2 linked regions of the Trichocoleus sp. FACHB-46 genome follow. The protein of the gene in region 1 interacts with the protein of each later gene in a pairwise test. Links are inferred from orthologs where the notes say so. Each region holds a gene or a part of one and is shown on either strand. Other genes may lie near its edges.

What was found. Proteins that work in one complex are often made in the same cells at the same time.
Region 2: the proteins of ligA (region 1) and leuS interact in binary tests that used the Escherichia coli proteins (3 or more experiments, as listed by UniProt). The link is inferred for Trichocoleus sp. FACHB-46 from one-to-one orthologs.

Annotation. Positions count from the first base shown.
Region 1 is NZ_JACJOD010000013.1:193,769-197,245, forward strand. What follows is about bases 259-3,142. They hold ligA (NAD-dependent DNA ligase LigA), read right to left. Parts: upstream 2,795-3,142; coding sequence 722-2,794; downstream 259-721. Other genes in these bases: lepB (signal peptidase I), read left to right, coding at 259-719; H6F72_RS08500 (glycerophosphodiester phosphodiesterase), read left to right, coding at 3,003-3,142. Also shown: more of lepB, read left to right, coding at 1-258; more of H6F72_RS08500, read left to right, coding at 3,143-3,477. UniProt on the Escherichia coli protein: DNA ligase that catalyzes the formation of phosphodiester linkages between 5'-phosphoryl and 3'-hydroxyl groups in double-stranded DNA using NAD as a coenzyme and as the energy source for the reaction.
Region 2 is NZ_JACJOD010000031.1:383,032-386,734, forward strand. What follows is about bases 187-3,296. They hold leuS (leucine--tRNA ligase), read right to left. Parts: upstream 2,969-3,296; coding sequence 404-2,968; downstream 187-403. Other genes in these bases: H6F72_RS19810 (hypothetical protein), read left to right, coding at 187-279; H6F72_RS19820 (gamma-glutamylcyclotransferase), read left to right, coding at 3,049-3,296. Also shown: more of H6F72_RS19810, read left to right, coding at 1-186; more of H6F72_RS19820, read left to right, coding at 3,297-3,462; H6F72_RS19825 (anti-sigma factor), read right to left, coding at 3,603-3,703.

The sequences.
Region 1 (3,477 bases):
TGCCTGGACTGGGGCAGGTTTACCTTCAGCAAAACCTTCTTGGTACGGTCTTGATAGTAGCCATGATTGTTGCTGCCAGTGGTTTGGTAGGCCTCAAGATTCATGTTTGGCTACCTGCAATGATTACGGGTTTTGCTTGTTATCACGCCTACGCTCACGCACCGAAAAAACCAGCAATCCGAGCACAACAGATTATTGTTTTAGTGATTGCTAGTATTGTTGCAATTCGCTTATTAATGGGAGCAGTTCCGGCATCTCTCCAGCAACGAATTGAGAGGTTTGTAATTCCTAGCAGTTCAATGGAGCCAACGCTACAAGTTAAGGACCGAATCTTTGTTTTAAAGTCTTTAAGATATGTGCCCAAAGATGGTGATCTGGTTGTTTTTCGCCCACTGCAAAGAAGTTCCACAGACAGGCCAATGAAAGATAAGTTTTTTGTCAAACGAGTGATTGGTACGCCGGGGGAAACAATTCAAGTCAAAGATGGTAAGGTCTATCGCAATGACCAGCCTTTACAGGAGAGCTATATTTCTGAGCCTCCTGCTTACGAATGGGGACCAGAGGTAGTGCCTAACGATGCCTACCTAGTCTTAGGAGATAATCGTAACGATAGTTTTGATTCTCATGTTTGGGGATTTCTTCCGGACAGAAATATTGTGGGTAGAGCGTACAAAATCTACTGGCCACCCGCTAGAATTCGACCTCTAAACCAGCAGTAAGTCTATTGCTCACTGGTTGATGCAATTAGTCCTAATAATTCAGATTCAGTGAGTTGAGGAATACCTAGAGATTGAGCTTTTTCTAGCTTTGACCCAGCGTTTTCTCCAGCAACCAAATAGTCAGTTTTTGCACTCACGGAATCGGTGACTTTACCTCCGGCTTGCTGAATCATAGCTTTAGCTTCATCGCGCTTGAGTGTGGGTAGGGTACCTGTGATCACGAATGTTTTGCCTGCTAAAGCTTGATTTCCGCTAGTGGGTTGAGCAGTACCTTCCTCGGCAAACTGGAGTCCGGCGGCACGTAAGCGCTCAATTAGGGTTTGGTTGGCGGGAATGCGGAACCACTGATGTACGGCTTGGGCGATTTCGGAGCCGATGCCATAGACGCTCGCGATCGCACTCACCTCAGCACTCGCTAACTGTTCGACGCTGGGAAACTGAGCGGTGAGGGTTTGAGCATTGACGCTACCGACATGACGGATGCCCAAGCCGTAGAGGACACGGAACCAAGGTTGGGCTTTGGAATGGGCGATCGCGTTGACGAGTTTCTGAGCGGATTTCTGCCCCATGCGCTCTAGCGTCATCAGCCGCTCTGTGGTGAGGTCGTAGAGATCGGCGACGGAATGCACCAAGCCATGTTCGACAAACTGCTGTACTAGTTTCTCGCCCAAGCCGTTGATATCCAAAGCATCGCGGCTGGCCCAGTGAATCAAGGCTCCACGCAGAATCGCGGGGCAAGAGGCATTAATGCAGCGGGTGACAGCTTCAGTTTCAGGCTTAACCACGGGTTGACCACACTCTGGGCAGTGAGTCGGCATGGTGAAGGAGCGGGCATCGGCGGGGCGCAGTTCCTTCAGCACTCGCACCACTTCGGGGATGATCTCGCCTGCCTTGCGGACAATTACGGTGTCGCCAATGTGGATGTCGAGTTCGGCAATGCGATCGCGGTTGTGGAGTGTGGCACGAGAAACGGTGGTACCTGCCAGTTGCACAGGCTTGAGTTCGGCAACGGGGGTGATGGCTCCGGTGCGACCGACGTTGACGCTAATATTTTCCAGCAGTGTGGGAGCTTCCTCGGCAGGATACTTGAGTGCGATCGCCCAACGGGGAAATTTTTGGGTAAATCCGAGCTGGGTTTGCAGGTCAAAAGAGTTGATTTTGATCACTACGCCGTCGGTCATGTAGGGCAACTCCACCCGCTCGGTAGACCAGCGATCGCAGTAAGCTTTCACGGCTTCTAGGTTGGGGCAGCGATCGCGGTTGGGGTTAACGCGGAATCCCACTTGTTGCAGCCATTCCAGAGCTTCCCATTGGCTTTGAATTTGGAAGGGATGAGCAACTTCCCCTTGAGCGGAGGCATCGGGGATGTGTAGGGTGTAGGCAAAGAAGTCTAAGCGGCGCTTGGCGACGATGCGCGAGTCGAGTTGGCGCAAAGTTCCAGCAGCGGCGTTGCGGGGGTTGGCAAATGCGGCTTCGCCTGCTTGGGCGCGTTCTTGGTTGATCTGCTCGAACACGTCCAGCGGTAAGAAGGCTTCGCCTCGCACTTCGACTGAAGGGGGTGGGTTATCGAGGTTGAGCCGTAGGGGAATGGAGCGAATGGTTTTGATGTTTTGGGTGATCTCTTCGCCAGAGATGCCATCGCCACGGGTGGCACCGCGTACTAGCAAGCCATTTTCGTAAGTCAGGGCGATCGCGTTACCGTCGATTTTCAGTTCACACACATATTCTGCGGCACCGACATCTGGCGCAACTCGCCGCCAGCGCTCTTGCCAAGTGTTCAAATCAGCATTGCCAAAGGCATTTTCTAAGCTGTAGAGCGGGACGTTGTGGCGGACGGAGGTGAATTGAGAGGCAGGTCGTTCGCCAACGCGCTGGGTGGGGCTATCGGGGGTGATCAGCTCTGGGTACTGAATTTCTAAGTCTTTGAGTTCTCGGTAGAGCTGGTCGTAAACCGCATCGGGCATGGTAGGTGCGTCGAGCACGTAATATTCATAGCCAGCCTTTTGCACTAGTTTCCGCAGTTCTAGCACTCGCGCTGCGATCGCAGGGGTTGGCTGTGCAGTTGGCTGTTCCACAGAGACGCTCCGTTGCCCATGAATCAAAACTCCAGACGCTAGTTTAACGCTCCCACTTCCGATTCTGGTTGAGGAAAAAGACTAAAAGCGATCACAGTTTAACCCACTCCTAAACTGCTATTAACTCAAAGCTAGACACAGGCTTAATCTGAACCCCGTATTTTCACTTAATGAGGCATCAATTCACCTGCTTGTGAGGAGTTATCTTATGCTGCGTCTATTCAAGTTAGGATTGCTAGCAAGTACGGTGCTAGCAGTATGGCCGATGGTTGAAGTGAAAGCTGCGACCTTAACCGGGCAACCCCCAATTGTAATTGGTCATCGAGGCGCGAGTGGTCTGCGGCCAGAGCATACCTTGGCGGCTTATGAGTTAGCGATCGCCCAAGGAGCCGATTACATTGAGCCTGACTTGGTTGCAACCAAAGATGGTGTGTTGGTGGCGCGTCACGAAAACGAGATTTCTGGCACGACCGATGTGGCTGAGCGTCCAGAATTTGCCACCCGGAAAGCCACCAAAGTGATTGATGGCGTGACCTATACTGGATGGTTCACCGAAGACTTTACCTTGGCAGAACTAAAGACGCTGCGAGCCAAGGAGCGAATTCCTGACCTGCGTCCGGGCAATACGGCTTTTGATGGGCAGTTTGAAGTTCCCACGCTGCAAGAAGTGATTGATTTAGCCC
Region 2 (3,703 bases), on another replicon or contig:
AATACAGCTACTAGTGTGATGGAAATAGTGCCTGAACAAACTCTCTATGAGGACTTGAAGGATAAGTCCCATCTCTCCTCGCTGAGAGATCAGTTAGAACTACTCATCAAACCCAACTTACGGCAAGAGTATGCTGCCTATATTGATAAGCAAGCTATCGCTGCTGGACATAAAGCTTTAACTTCTGCCAACCTTCAGGAAGCCTCTAACCTTACCATTGCCAATCTTTACTGGTATTTCAAAGTCAGGGATGATTCTGAGCAAGAGTTAGAAGATTAGTGGCACTAGAAAAACAGCGATCGCACTTCAATCACTTAAACAGAAACACTCAGATCAAAGCTACCTGAGTGCTTCTGTTTAAGTGATTGATTTTCTGAATCAGAAATAGCTGATTGGCAATGAATTAAGCCACTACGAAATTGACCAACTTACCAGGCACGACGATCACTTTCTTGATCTCCTTGCCTTCGATGTAGCGCTGAGCCAATTCCGACTCACGAGCATATTGCTCTTGGGCTGCTTTGTCAGCTCCCGCAGGTACTTGGATACTGCCACGGGTTTTACCCAAGATCTGAATCACGATCGTGATCTCGTCTGCTACCAAGGCCGCAGCGTCCGCTTCAGGCCAAGCTTGCAAGTGAATTGACTCCGTATGTCCGATCCCCTGCCATAGCTCATCGGCAATATGCGGAGCCAAAGGAGCTAACAACAAGAGCAATGTCTGAATCCCTTCCACATAGATAGGAGAGTCTTTGCAGGTGGTATCGGTGAGGGCGTTACTCAGCTTCATCAACTCAGACACCGCCGTGTTGAATTGATATTCTCCTTCAAAGTCTTCTGTCACCGCTTGAATCGCTGTGTGGATGGCGCGGCGGAGATCCTTCTCTGGCTTGCTTAGTTCAGCTAGATTAGCCTTCTTGGTGCGATCGCCACCCTTCTCCGCAAACTCACTTACCAACCGCCACACCCGACCCAAAAAGCGGAACTGACCTTCTACATCGGCGTCATCCCACTCCAAGTCTTTCTCTGGAGGAGCCTTGAACAGGATAAACATCCGGGCCGTGTCTGCGCCATACTTCGCCAAGACCGCTTCTGGATCAACCCCGTTGTACTTCGACTTGGACATCTTCTCGTAGAAGACCTCCAACGTTTCTCCCGTTTTAGGGTCTCTGGGATCGCCTGCGTTCACCAAGTTAGGTGTGACATATTTACCCGTGGTGGGATTCTTGTAGGTCAGACCTTGCACCATCCCCTGGGTCAACAAGCGCTCAAAGGGTTCATCAAAATTGAGGAGACCGCGATCGCGCAACACCTTGGTAAAGAATCGGGAGTAGAGCAAGTGCAAAATGGCGTGCTCAATCCCACCCACATATTGATCGACTGCCATCCAGTCATTGGTGATGACAGGGTCAAAGGCTTGCTGATCGTTGTTAGCATCTGGGTAACGGAGGAAGTACCACGACGAATCAATGAAGGTATCCATCGTGTCGGTTTCCCGCTTCGCCGCTGTGCCACAACTGGGACAAGGCACATTCACCCAGTCTTCGAGTTGTGCTAAAGGAGATGGCCCCCGGCCCGAAAACGCAACATTTTCTGGCAACCGCACCGGGAGATCTTGGTCTGGTACAGGTACCGCACCACATTGGGAACAATGAATGATCGGAATCGGTGCGCCCCAATAGCGTTGACGGGAAATCAACCAATCTCGCAAGCGATACTGCACTCGCGCCTTACCAAACCCTTGCGCTTCGGCAAATTTCACGATCGCTTCCTTGCCTTGGATCGATGGCGTGCCATCAAACTGACCAGAATTCACCATAATGCCTGGCTCAGTGTAGGCAGCTTCTAGAGGCGCATTGGCATCGCCGCCTTCCGGCACAATCACTGTCTTGATCGGCAAGTTCTTTTCCGTGGCAAACTTGAAGTCGCGCACATCATGAGCAGGCACCCCCATAACGGCCCCAGTGCCATACTCGTACAGCACGTAGTCGGCAATCAGGATTGGCACTTCCTCCCCGGTGAACGGATTAATCGCTTTGCCTCCGGTCGGAATACCCCGCTTAGGTTTGTCCTCTGCGGTTCGCTCCAATTCGCTCTGACCCGCCACTTCTTTAGCAAATGCTTCCACGGCTTCCTGGCGATCGCTCGTAGTGACGCGAGCCGTGAGAGGATGCTCTGGCGCGAGCACCACATAAGTCACGCCATAAACCGTATCCGGGCGAGTGGTAAACACCCCAATCTTTTCGTCAGAACCGACGATGGGGAATTCCAAATAAGCACCCACCGATTTGCCAATCCAGTTAGCCTGCATCAGCTTGACTCGCTCTGGCCAACCCTTGAGCTTATCCAAGTCAGTAAGCAGTTGCTCGGCATAATCGGTGATCTTGAGGAACCACTGCTTCAGTAGCTTGCGCTCTACCTGCGCCCCCGACCGCCAAGAACGGCCTTCATTATCTACCTGCTCATTCGCAAGTACCGTTTGGTCAACCGGGTCCCAGTTCACTGCCGACTCTTTTTGATAGGCCAAGCCAGCTTGGTAGAACTGCAAGAAGATCCACTGAGTCCAGCGGTAGTAGTCTGGCGAGCAGGTCGTGACTTCTCGGCTCCAGTCGAAACAGGTGCCCAGCTTCTGCAACTGCTTCTGCATTTGCGCGACGTTTTGGTAAGTCCACTCGGCAGGTTGAATCCCGCGATCGATCGCCGCGTTTTCTGCGGGCAGACCAAAGGCATCCCAACCCATTGGGTGCAGCACTCGGTAGCCCTGCATTTTCTTCAGTCGCGCAATTACATCGGCAATGGTATACACCCGCACGTGCCCCATGTGCAGATTACCCGAAGGATAGGGAAACATGGACAGCGCGTAGAATTTGGGCTTGTTAGGATCTGTAGAGGTCTGGTCTAAGCCTAGCTCAGCCCAAGTTTGCTGCCACTTGTCCTCAATTGCTTTGGGGGTATACCGGGACTCCACGAACGGAACTCCTGCTAAATTTCAGTCATCTGGTTTGCCTACCTATTCTAAATGCTCGGCACTGGTCTATTACATTGCAAATGGATTTCTTGAAAGTCTTTGTCTACGGCACCCTCAAGCCAGGCGAGGTGAATTACCAACGCTACTGTGCAGGCAAAGTTGTGACGGCAACACCCGCGATCGCTCGTGGTCAGCTATTTGCTTTGCCGTTGGGCTACCCAGCTATGACTTGGGGAACTCAAACGGTGCACGGGTTTTTGCTTAGCTTCCAGGACACAGCCATCTTGTCCCGCTTAGATGCTTTAGAAGATTTTGTGTCAGGGCGATCGCCAGAGCAAAACGAATATCAGCGAGAACTGATTACGGTTTTTGACTCAGAGGAGCAACCGTTGGGCAGGGCTTGGGCTTACCTCATGCACCCCCATCACATTCAACAACTCCGAGGTGTCCTAATCCCCGATGGAATTTGGCTGGCGCAAGCCCGACCCAGTTGAGAAAACACTGACAAAACGAAAGAGGTAAAACAGCTTCCACCCCTGTTTTACCTCTTTTGTGACCTGGTTTCGTTGCCTGAAAAATTGAGACCCGCGATCGCTAGAGCCCGTCTAGCCACTCATACTTCGCTAGCAAATATCTAGCGAATATTATCGTTGGAGTCGTTATGAATATCTTCGACTGCATCCGCTGGTAGAGAAACCGGAGCCTTGGGAATTTCCACCACTGGCTGGTCTAGAG